Regions from separate parts of the Variovorax sp. FW305-3-2-15-B-LB1 genome, predicted to be linked through region 2. Evidence: riboswitches for the same ligand, from Rfam matches in the RefSeq annotation. Region 2 holds a riboswitch; the other holds the start of a gene.
The links. A riboswitch is a leader RNA that binds a small molecule or an ion and turns the genes downstream of it on or off. The one in region 2 is predicted to bind S-adenosylhomocysteine.
Positions count from the first base shown of each region.

Region 1: another riboswitch for S-adenosylhomocysteine. It lies ahead of metH (methionine synthase); the one in region 2 lies ahead of ahcY (adenosylhomocysteinase).

Region 1 is NZ_JBYSZY010000016.1:114,829-120,334, forward strand. It holds gene AC3WQR_RS13015 (ArnT family glycosyltransferase) at 1-92, opposite strand, end outside; gene metH (methionine synthase) at 193-2,955, opposite strand; S-adenosyl-L-homocysteine riboswitch at 2,978-3,053, opposite strand; gene AC3WQR_RS13025 (esterase/lipase family protein) at 3,186-4,241, shown strand; gene AC3WQR_RS13030 (lipase secretion chaperone) at 4,253-5,164, shown strand; gene AC3WQR_RS13035 (PACE efflux transporter) at 5,186-5,506, opposite strand, start outside.
Region 2 is NZ_JBYSZY010000067.1:1,671-7,176, reverse strand. It holds gene AC3WQR_RS27810 (alpha/beta fold hydrolase) at 1-323, opposite strand, end outside; gene AC3WQR_RS27805 (hypothetical protein) at 320-763, opposite strand; gene AC3WQR_RS27800 (alpha/beta fold hydrolase) at 809-1,738, opposite strand; gene phaP (TIGR01841 family phasin) at 1,761-2,258, opposite strand; S-adenosyl-L-homocysteine riboswitch at 2,510-2,578, shown strand; gene ahcY (adenosylhomocysteinase) at 2,644-4,083, shown strand; gene AC3WQR_RS27785 (TlyA family RNA methyltransferase) at 4,089-4,922, shown strand; gene metF (methylenetetrahydrofolate reductase [NAD(P)H]) at 4,933-5,506, shown strand, end outside.

The sequences.
Region 1 (5,506 bases), on a different contig from region 2:
GCCGACATGGCCGCCTCGAGCCAGGCGTCGCGGCGCGAGGGCGGGCGCAAGCGCGCGAGCACCGCGCGGCCGGCACCCCAGCAGGCAATCACGAAGATCGCGAACTGGGCGTAGTGCGCGGCGGCAAAGATCAGCTTCTGAATATCAACTCCCGTGGCCGGTCACTCCGGTCGCGCCGACCGGCCGGCAGGTTCAAAGGTTCGGCGCCAGCAGGCGCTCGAGCTCCGCTTCGCTCGTGCGGCGCCGCGCGGCCTGGTCCTGCAACTGGTCGTGCCCGATCTTGCCGACGTTGAAGTACGTCGCATCGGGGTGCCCGAGGTAGAAGCCGCTCACGCTGGCGGCGGGCATCATAGCGAGGCTCTCCGTCAGGGTCATGCCAATGTCCGCGCAGTTCAGAAGGTCGAACATCGGGCCCTTCACGCTGTGGTCGGGGCAGGCCGGGTAGCCGGGCGCGGGGCGGATGCCGCGGTACTTCTCGGCAATCATGTCGTCGTTGCTCAGGCCCTCGTGGGGCGCGTAGCCCCACAGGTCGGTGCGCACGCGGTGGTGCATGGCTTCGGCAAAGGCCTCGGCCAGCCGGTCGGCCAGGGCCTTGAGCATGATGGCCGAGTAGTCGTCGAGGTCGTCCATGAAGAACTTCTCTTTCTTCTCGACACCCAGGCCGGCCGTGACGGCGAACACGCCGACGTAGTCCTTCACGCCGCTGTCCTTGGGCGCGACGAAGTCGGCCAGGCAGCGGCTGGGGCGCATCACGCCGTCGATCATCTGCTTCTCGGTCTGCTGGCGCATGCCGTACCAGGTGAGTGCGACTTCGCTGCGCGTCTCGTCGGTGTACAGCTCGATGTCGTCGTCGTTCACGGTGTTGGCGGGCCAGAAGCCGACCACGCCGCTGGCGCTGAGCCAGCGCCCTTCGATGAGGCGCTTGAGCATGCGCTGGCCGTCGGCGTACACGCGCACGGCCTCGGTGCCGACGATCTCGTCCTTCAGGATGGCGGGGAACGGGCCGGCCAGGTCCCAGGTCTGGAAGAACGGGCCCCAGTCGATGTACTTGGCCAGCTCGGTGAGGTCGAAGTTCTTGAACACGCGCCGGCCGATGAACTTGGGCACCGTGGGCACGAAGTTCGCGAAGTCGACGGGCGTCTTGTTGGCGCGCGCCTTGGCCAGCGGCCACATCGGCACCTGCTTCTTGTTGGCGTGCTGCGTGCGCACCTTCTCGTAGTCGGCGTTGATCTCGTCGATGTACGCGGTGGCCTGGTCGGAGAGCAGGCTCTGCGCCACGCTCACGCTGCGCGAGGCATCGGGCACGTAGACCACGGGGCCTTCGTAGTGCGGCGCTATCTTCACGGCCGTGTGCACGCGGCTGGTGGTGGCGCCGCCGATGAGCAGCGGGATCTTCTTGATGCGGAAGTGGTCGTCCTTCTGCATCTCGCCGGCCACGTACTGCATCTCTTCGAGGCTGGGCGTGATGAGGCCCGACAGGCCCACGATGTCCGCGCCCTCGACCTTGGCCTTCGCCAGAATTTCGTGGCACGGGACCATCACGCCCATGTTCACCACTTCGAAGTTGTTGCACTGGAGCACGACGGTGACGATGTTCTTGCCGATGTCGTGCACGTCGCCCTTCACGGTGGCGATGATGATCTTGCCCTTGGTGCGCACGTCGCGGCCCGCGGCCTCGTCCTGGCGCTTTTCTTCCTCGATGTACGGAATGAGGTGGGCCACGGCCGACTTCATCACGCGCGCCGACTTCACCACCTGCGGCAGGAACATCTTGCCCTGGCCGAACAGGTCGCCCACGATGTTCATGCCGTCCATCAGCGGGCCTTCGATCACGTGCAGCGGACGCCCGCCCTTGGCGAGGATCTGCTGGTAGGCCTCTTCGGTGTCCTCGACGATGAAGTCGGTGATGCCGTGCACCATCGCGTGCGACAGGCGCTGGTTGACGTGCACCGGGTGCTCGGGCGTGCCGCGCCATTCGAGCTTCTTGCTGTCGTCCTTGGCGCCGCTCTTGGCGGTCTCGGCCACTTCGACCAGGCGTTCCCCGGCGTCGGAGCGGCGGTTGAGCACCACGTCTTCCACGCGCTCGCGCAGCGTGGGTTCCAGGTCGTCGTACACGCCGACCATGCCGGCGTTGACGATGCCCATGTCCATGCCCGCCTGGATCGCGTGGTACAGGAACACGGTGTGGATGGCCTCGCGCACCGGGTCGTTGCCGCGGAAGCTGAAGCTCACGTTGCTCACGCCGCCCGACACCTTGGCGCCGGGCAGGTTCTGCTTGATCCAGCGCACGGCGTTGATGAAGTCGACGGCGTAGTTGTCGTGCTCCTCGATGCCGGTAGCGATGGCGAAGATGTTCGGGTCGAAGATGATGTCTTCGGGCGGAAAGCCCACCTCGTCGACCAGCACGCGGTAGGCGCGCTCGCAGATCTCGATCTTGCGTGCGTAGGTGTCGGCCTGGCCCTTCTCGTCGAAGGCCATGACCACAGCGGCGGCGCCGTAGCGCTTGACCAGCTTGGCCTCGTGCTTGAACTTGTCGACGCCCTCCTTCATGGAGATCGAGTTGACGATGCCCTTGCCCTGGATGCAGCGCAGGCCGGCCTCGATGACCTCCCACTTGGAGCTGTCGACCATCACCGGCACGCGCGCGATGTCGGGCTCGCTGGCGATGAGGTTCAGGAAACGCACCATGGCGGCCTTGCTGTCGAGCATGGCCTCGTCCATGTTGATGTCGATCACCTGCGCGCCGTTCTCCACCTGCTGGCGCGCGACGGCCAGGGCGTCCTCGAACTGGCCGTTCAGGATCATGCGCGCGAAGGCCTTGGAGCCGGTGACGTTGGTGCGCTCGCCGATGTTGACGAACAGCGAGCCTTCGCCGATGGCGACCGGCTCGAGGCCGGACAGCTTCATGGGAGGGGGAGCGACGGGAGCGGAAACGGATGCGGGAATCTGGGACATGGCCTCACCTGCGGAAGAGTCGGACAGGCGAGCGTCGTTGTCGCCCCAAGCCTGACGATTCGCCTCTGTGGCGAACCGCTGCAACGCTCCTTGGGAAGTCGCGCATTTTAGGTCGATTCGATTGCGCCCTGGGAAAACCCCAGTTTTCATTCCTGCACGTGTCAACAGAATGCGCCCACCGTTTCTGAACGAACGTTCGTGTTTTTAACCAAACGTAAGGGAGTTCGCCGATGGCCAGGAAGTGGAATGTCCGGTTGCAGCATGCAGCCACCCCGATGCGCGCCGTGGCCTTGAGCTGCTGCCTCCTGGCCGCCGCGGCCCTCGCGGTTCATGCGCCACCGGCGCGTGCCGCCGCCGGCGACAGCGCCACGCGCGTCGAGGCCCGCGTCACCTCCGACACGGCGAAGACGAAGTACCCGATCGTGCTGGTCCACGGCCTGCTGGGCTTCGACAACCTGCTGGGCGTCGACTACTTCTACGACATCCCCGGCAGGCTGGCCGCGGCGGGCGCCAAGGTGTACGTGGCGCAGGTGTCGGGCACCAACACCTCCGAGATCCGCGGCGAGCAGCTGCTGCAGGAGCTCAAGACCATCCGCGCGCTGGAGCAGAACCCCACGCTCAAGTTCAACCTCATCGGCCATTCGCAGGGCTCGCCCACGGTGCGCTACGTGGCGGCGGTGGCGCCCGACATGGTGGCCTCGGTCACGTCGGTGGGCGGCGCCAACGGCGGCTCGAAGGTGGCCGACCTGCTGGCCAAGCTGCCCGAAGGCGGCATCGGCCAGACCCTGGTGGTGAAGGCCGTCGGCCTGCTGACGGGGCTGATCGGCTTTCTCTCGGGCAAGGACCCGAGCCAGCTGCCCGAGGTGCCGCTGAACGCGCTGGCCTCGCTGACCACGGCGGGCGGCGCGGCCTTCGACGCCAAGTTCCCGCAGGGGCGCCCCGCGCCGGGCTCGTCGTGCGACGTGAAGAGCGGTGCGGCCGTGGCCAACGGCGTGCGCTACTACTCGTGGTCGGGCGTGTCGACCAGCTTCAACCTGTTCGACCCGAGCGACACGGCGCTGTCGACGCTGGGCAGCCTGTTCTTCTTCGGCGAGCCCAACGACGGCCTGCTCGCGGTCTGCACCACGCGCCTGGGCACCCACCTGGGCGACTACCGCCAGAACCACCTGGACGAGGTGAACCAGGCCTTCGGCAACACCTACGGCAGCCAGTTCCCGTACTACGAGAAGAAGCCGCCGGAGCTGTTCAGGGAACAGGCCGCGCGACTCAAGAGCGCGGGGCTCTGAGGACGCTGCGCATGCGCGGTGTGGCCTTGACCGTCGGCGCGGTCGCGCTGGTGGCCGCGGGGACCGGCTGGCTGGCGCTCGGCCCCGGGGCGGTCGATGCGCCGCAGGCCGCCGCGCCCCGCACCACGGCGGCGGTCGCGGTGCCCACCGCGCCTCGTCCGGAGCAGTCCACCGCCGCGGCCCCCGACGCCCTGCTCACCAGCGACCTCATCACCCTCTTCGACCAGGTGCTCGCCGAAGCGCAGGCCGACAGCAAGGCCACGCTGATGGCCCGCGCACCCGCCCTGCTCGCCCAGCGCCTGCGCGAGGACTGGCGCGTGCGCGCGCTGGGCCTGCTGGAGCGCTACGTCGACATGCAGGAGGCCCTGCGCACCCTGCAGCCGCCCGCGCCGGGCGACCCGGCCTTTCTGCGGCGCAGCCTGGAGGCGCGCGAGGCGGTGCGCCGTCAGTTCTTCGCGCCCGAGGAAATCGAAGGCCTGTTCGGCGACCAGATCCGGCAGGACAGGTTCATGGCCGAGAAGATGGAGCTGCTGTCCAACCCCGACCTCACGCCCGAGCAGCGCGCCGCGGCGCTGGCCCAAAGCGAGCAGGCCTGGCTGTCGCCGGCGCAGCGCGAGGTGCGCAAGGAGGCGGTGGCCCATCTGGACGTGATGCGCCAGACCGAGGCGCTGCAGGCGCGCGGCGCCAGCCCCCAGGAGCGCTTTGCCGCGCGCAGCGAGGCCTACGGCTACGAGGTGGCGCGCGGCCTGGCCACGCTCGACCAGGAAACCCAGGAATGGAATGCCCGGCTCGACCGCTACGCCAGCGCGCCCGAGGCCGAGCGGGCCCAGCTGCGCGAGACGCTCTTCAACGAAAACGAGCGCCTGCGCCTGAGCGGTGCCCTGGCGATGCGCTCGGCCGCCGCGTCCAAGCCGGCGAAGTGAATCGGCTAAGTAAGCGCAGGCTTACGCAGGCTGCGCTTCGCCCATGGCCGAGGCCGGCAGGCCGAACACGCGGTCGAAGGCCCAGTTGAAGACGAAGGTGTAGACCAGGAAGAACACCACGAGGCCCAGGTCCATCACCAGCGCCTGCCAGAGCGACACGCCCAGGCCCCAGGCCAGCATCGGCACCAGGAAGGCGATCAGGCCGCCCTCGAAGCCGATGGCGTGGGCGATGCGGCGCTTCAGGCTGCGCCCGCGCACCGCCTGGCGCGACTCCCAGCGCTCGAACAGGGCGTTGAAGGTCAGGTTCCAGATCACCGCGATGACCGAGGCGCCCACGGCCAG
Region 2 (5,506 bases):
GCGTTCCAGTCCATCACGTAGACGTCGTAGCCCTTGAGCAGCAGGTACTCGACCATGCTCTGGCCCGGCGCGAGGTCGAAGATGTAGGCGCGGTTGGTGGTGGCCATCACCATGAGCACCGGCACGCGGTAGATCTCGTCGACCATCGGGCGGTAGTGGTACAGGCTCAGCGTGCCGCGCCGGTGGATCTCGTCCTTGGGTGTGAGGCCGACGGCGGGCGCGGTCGAGGTCAGGAAGTCCAGCCCCTTGATGTTGCGCTGGATCGTGCGCTCGATCTCGCCGCGGATGTCGGGCAGCTGGAAGGTGTCGGGCGGCGCGCTCATGGGCGGCGCTTTCCGGCGGGGCGTTTCTTGGCGGCGGCGGCCTTGGCGGCCGGTGCAGGCGCTGCCGCCGCCGCGGGCGGCTGCTTGGTGCGGCGCGGCCGGGGCGGCGCAGCAGCTGCATCGGCGGTCCGCGCGGCAGGCCCGGCCCCGCCTTCCAGCGCGCGGCGGATGCCCGCCAGGTGGTCGTCGATGCGGTGCAGCTGCTCGCCCAGCGCCTGCAGGTCGGCGCGCGTGGGCAGGTTCAGCAGCGTGAGGTAGCGCGCCATCAGGTCGCCCACCGCCTTCTGCGCGGTGAGCGAGGCGTTCATGCCGCCGTGCATGCCCTGGCGGAACGGGTCCGAGGCCATGGCTTCGTTGGCGAATTCGTTGGTGCTTTTTTCCCACTGGGCCGTGAGCTCGCGCCACAGGGCCATGGGATCGAGGGACGGAAATTGGCTCATGAAAAACACCTCCGTCTGGGTTCGTTGTCGTGTCTCTTTTTTTCTTCAGTGATCGTCGCGCCGCGCCGCCCGTGCGGTGTGCGCGGCGATGGCTTCGATGATCTGCGGCCACATCGCGATCGGCAGCGCATGGCCCATGCGCGGAATGCGCAGCAGCGTAGCGCCGGGAATGGCCTCGGCCACGTCGATGCCGCAGGCCACGGGCACCAGCGGGTCGACGTCGCCGTGGATCACCAGCGTAGGCACCTGCACCGCGCGCAGCGCCGGCTTGCGGTTGCCCGACGCGAACACGGCTGCCAGCTGGCGCGCCACGCCGCCTGGGTTGAGGCCGCGCAGAAATGCGAGCTGCGCACGTTCGGCGTCGCGCGCCTCGTCGAGCGGAAAGGCGTCGGGGCCGCGCAGCACGCGCCACAGCTTGGCGTGGTGCGGCAGGTAGGCCTCGAAGCTGGTCGGCGCGGGCGCGAACAGCACCGCCAGCGCCTCGGGCGTGGGCGGCGGCAGGGCCGGGTCGCCGGTGCTCGACATGATGCTGGTGAGCGAGCGCATCCGCCCCGGATGGTGGATGGCCATCTCCTGCCCGATGGCGCCGCCCATCGACGCGCCCACGACGTGGGCGCGCGCGATGCCCAGTGCGTCGAGCAGGCCGGCGCAGTCGTCGGCCATGTCGCGCAGCGTGTAGGGCACCTGCAGCGGGCGCCCGGCCATGGCCTGCAGCATCAGCGCCTGGATGTCGGGCACGCCGGCGTGCGGCAGGTGGGTGGAGTGGCCGATGTCGCGGTTGTCGAAGCGGATCACATGGTGGCCGCCGGCCTGCGCCAGGCCGGCGCAGAACGCGTCGTCCCACGCGACCATCTGGGCGCCGAGGCCCATGACCAGCAACAGCGGCGGCGCCTCGGGGTCGCCGAAGCTGTCCCAGGCCAGTTCGATGCCGTTGGCGCGGGTGCGCCGTTCGGTGCGGGGCGCGACGGCGGTCATGCGGGCCTTTCTTTTCTTCTTGTTACTTGCGCTGCAGCAGCTTCGTGACCTCGTCCACGTTGGCCTGGATGCGCTGGCGCACCACGTCGAAGGCGTCGGCCTGCGACTTGGCGGCCAGGGTGGCCAGTTCCTTGATGTCGTCGACGGCGCGCTGGAACGATTGGCGGCCCAGCTCGTCGAGCTTGGCGAGGTTTTCCTTCGGGTCCTTGCCCGGCATCGCCTTGGCGGCGGTCTGCCATTCGGCGATGGCCGTCTTGATCATTTCGGTCTGTCGCTGCACCACGGTCTGCAGGCCCTGGTAGGACTTTTCGTTGGCCTGCATCAGCGCCTGCAGGTCCTTGCGGCCGCTGTCGAGCAGCTTGCCGGCGCCGCCGGTCAGGTTCAGGTTCTGCAGGCGCTCGGCCATGCCCTTGAGGTTCTTCATCGGATCGAGCATGTCCGCGGCGGACGGCGCCGCCTGCTTCGCGCCGGCGCTGCTGGCGGTGGTTTTTTTCGCGGCGGCTTTCTTGGCAGTGGCCATGGTGCGGAATCTCCTGTGTCGGGTGATGAAAACAATCGAACGGGTGGATGCAGGCAGCGGCCGGGCGGCCGGGGCCCGCCGCCACGATACGCCGGGCCGGCGCGGCTCAGGGCGCTCCAAGCGCGGATTTGCCTGCGGAGTTTCCCGGGGTGGCCCGCGCCGCACGGCCCGGCCTGGCGGGCGCCCGCGCTTTCCGTGATGTGGGATGCCCCGGTCGATTGGCGGGCCGGGCGGCCGCGACTACAATCCGGCGCTCCGAGGAGCGTTGCAGCGCCGTCAGGCGTGAGGCTCGGACCACATCGCAACCACGCTCACCCGCTGTTCTCGCGGTGAGTCTTTCTTCCCCGTACGCAGTGGCATCTTTCAAACCAGTTTTGGAGTTCACATGAGCGCTGTACTCAAGCCCACCCCCGTCTCGACCGCCGACCAGGCGATTGCCGACCTGTCCCTTGCCGCCTGGGGCCGCAAGGAAATCAAGATCGCCGAAACCGAGATGCCCGGCCTGATGGCCATCCGTGAAGAGTTCTCGAAGGGCCAGGCCCTGAAGGGCGCGCGCATCACGGGCTCGCTGCACATGACCATCCAGACGGCCGTGCTGATCGAGACGCTGCAAGCCCTGGGCGCCGAAGTGCGCTGGGCCTCGTGCAACATCTTCTCGACGCAGGACCACGCCGCCGCCGCCATCGCCGCCGCCGGCACGCCGGTGTTCGCCATCAAGGGCGAGTCGCTGAAGGACTACTGGGACTACACCCACGCCATCTTCGACTTCGGCCCCAAGGGCTCGAAGGGCGAAGGCCCGAACATGATCCTGGACGACGGCGGCGACGCCACGCTGCTCATGCACCTGGGCCAGCGCGCTGAAAAAGACCTGGGCGTGCTCGCCAACCCGACCAGCGAAGAAGAACGCATTCTGTACGCCGCCATCAAGGCCAAGCTGGCCGTGGACGACACCTGGTACACCCGCAAGTCGGCCGAGATCATCGGCGTGACCGAAGAGACCACCACCGGCGTGCACCGCCTGAACGAGATGAGCGCCAAGGGCACGCTGCTGTTCCGCGCCATCAACGTGAACGACTCGGTCACCAAGAGCAAGTTCGACAACCTCTACGGCTGCCGCGAATCGCTGGTCGACGGCATCAAGCGCGCGACCGACGTGATGATCGCCGGCAAGGTGGCCTGCGTGGCCGGCTACGGCGACGTGGGCAAGGGCTCGGCCCAGGCCCTGCGTGCACTGTCGGCCCAGGTGTGGGTGACTGAAATCGATCCGATCAACGCCCTGCAGGCCGCCATGGAAGGCTACAAGGTCGTGACCATGGAGTACGCCGCCGACAAGGCCGACATCTTCGTGACCACCACCGGCAACCGCGACGTGATCCGCCACGAGCACATGGCCGCCATGAAGGATCAGGCCATCGTCTGCAACATCGGCCACTTCGACAACGAGATCGACGTCGCGTCGATCGAGAAGTACGAGTGGGAAGAGATCAAGCCGCAGGTGGACCACATCACCTTCCCCGATGGCAAGAAGATCATCCTGCTGGCCAAGGGCCGCCTCGTGAACCTGGGCTGCGGCACGGGCCACCCGAGCTTCGTGATGTCGTCGTCGTTCGCGAACCAGACCATCGCCCAGATCGAGCTGTTCACCAAGCCCGACGCCTACCAGGCCGGCAAGGTCTACGTGCTGCCCAAGCACCTGGACGAGAAGGTCGCGCGCCTGCACCTGAAGAAGGTCGGCGCCATGCTCACCGAGCTGACCGACTCCCAGGCCGCCTACATCGGCGTGAGCAAGAACGGCCCTTACAAGCCGGACACCTACCGCTATTGATCCGCGTGCGCGCCGATCAACTGTTGGTGGAGCGCGGCCTGGCCGCGTCGCGTTCGCAAGCGGTCCGGCTCATCGCCGGCGGCATGCGCTGGCGCGACGCGGGCACGGGCGACGCGTGGCGCAACGTCGCCAAGAACAAGGATGAAGTGCCCGAGTCGGCCGAGCTCGAGCTCGCCGACGCCGCCGAGGCACGCTACGTGTCGCGCGGCGGCCTCAAGCTCGAAGGTGCGCTGAAGACCAGCGGCGTGGACCCGACCGGCAAGCTCTGCCTGGACGTCGGCCAGTCGACCGGCGGCTTCACCGATTGCCTGCTGCAGCACGGCGCCGCCAAGGTGGTGGGCGTCGACGTCGGTCACGGGCAGCTGCATGCGCGCATGCGCGAGGACGAGCGCGTGGTCGCCATCGAAGGCGTCAATGCGCGGGCGCTGTCGCCGGCCGATCTGCAGGTGGACGATGGCGAGGACGACGAGGTGGGCGAGGCGCTCGAAGTTGCCGAAGCCCCGGCCGAGCCGCGCTTCGACCTCATCGTCGGCGACCTGTCCTTCATCTCGCTCACGCTGGTGCTGCCGGCCGTGGTGCAGTTCCTGGCCGACGACGGCCAGTTGCTGATGCTGGTCAAGCCGCAGTTCGAGCTGCAGCCCGGCCAGGTCGGCAAGGGCGGCATCGTGCGCGACGAGGCGATGTACGCTGTGGTCGAGAAGCGCCTGCACGACGCCTGCGCGGCGCTCGAGCTGAAGGTGCTGCGCTGGTTCGACAGCCCGATCGCCGGGGGCGACGGCAACCGCGAGTTTTTCATTCACGCCGTTCGTGCTGCTGCCAAGGCGGGCGACGGTTCCTAAGGAGACGCAGGTGCGCCTTCCGCTGAGTTTCGAATTCTTCCCGACCAAGACGCCCGAAGGCGCGGTCAAGCTGCGCGCCGTGCGCCAGCAGCTCTATGTGCGCAAGCCGCAGTTCTGCTCGGTCACTTACGGCGCGGGCGGCTCCACGCACCAGGGCACTTTCGGTGCGGTGCAGGAGATCCTGGCCGAGGGCGTGGACGCCGCCAGCCACTTCTCGTGCATCGGCGCCACGCGCGCGACCGTGCGCGAGCAGCTGGCCGAGCTGAAGGCCATGGGCGTGAAGCGCCTGGTCGCGCTGCGTGGCGACCTGCCCAGCGGCTACGGCATCGGCGGCGAGTTCCAGTACGCGAGCGACCTCGTCGCCTTCATCCGCGAGGAGACCGGCCGCGACTTCCACATCGAGGTGGCCTGCTACCCCGAGATCCATCCGCAGGCGCGCTCGCCCGAAGCCGACCTGCAGGCCTTCGCGACCAAGGTGAAGGCGGGGGCCGACTCGGCCATCACGCAGTATTTCTTCAGCCCCGAGGCCTACTTCCGCTTTGTCGACGACGCGCGCAAGCTGGGGCTCGACACGCCCATCGTGC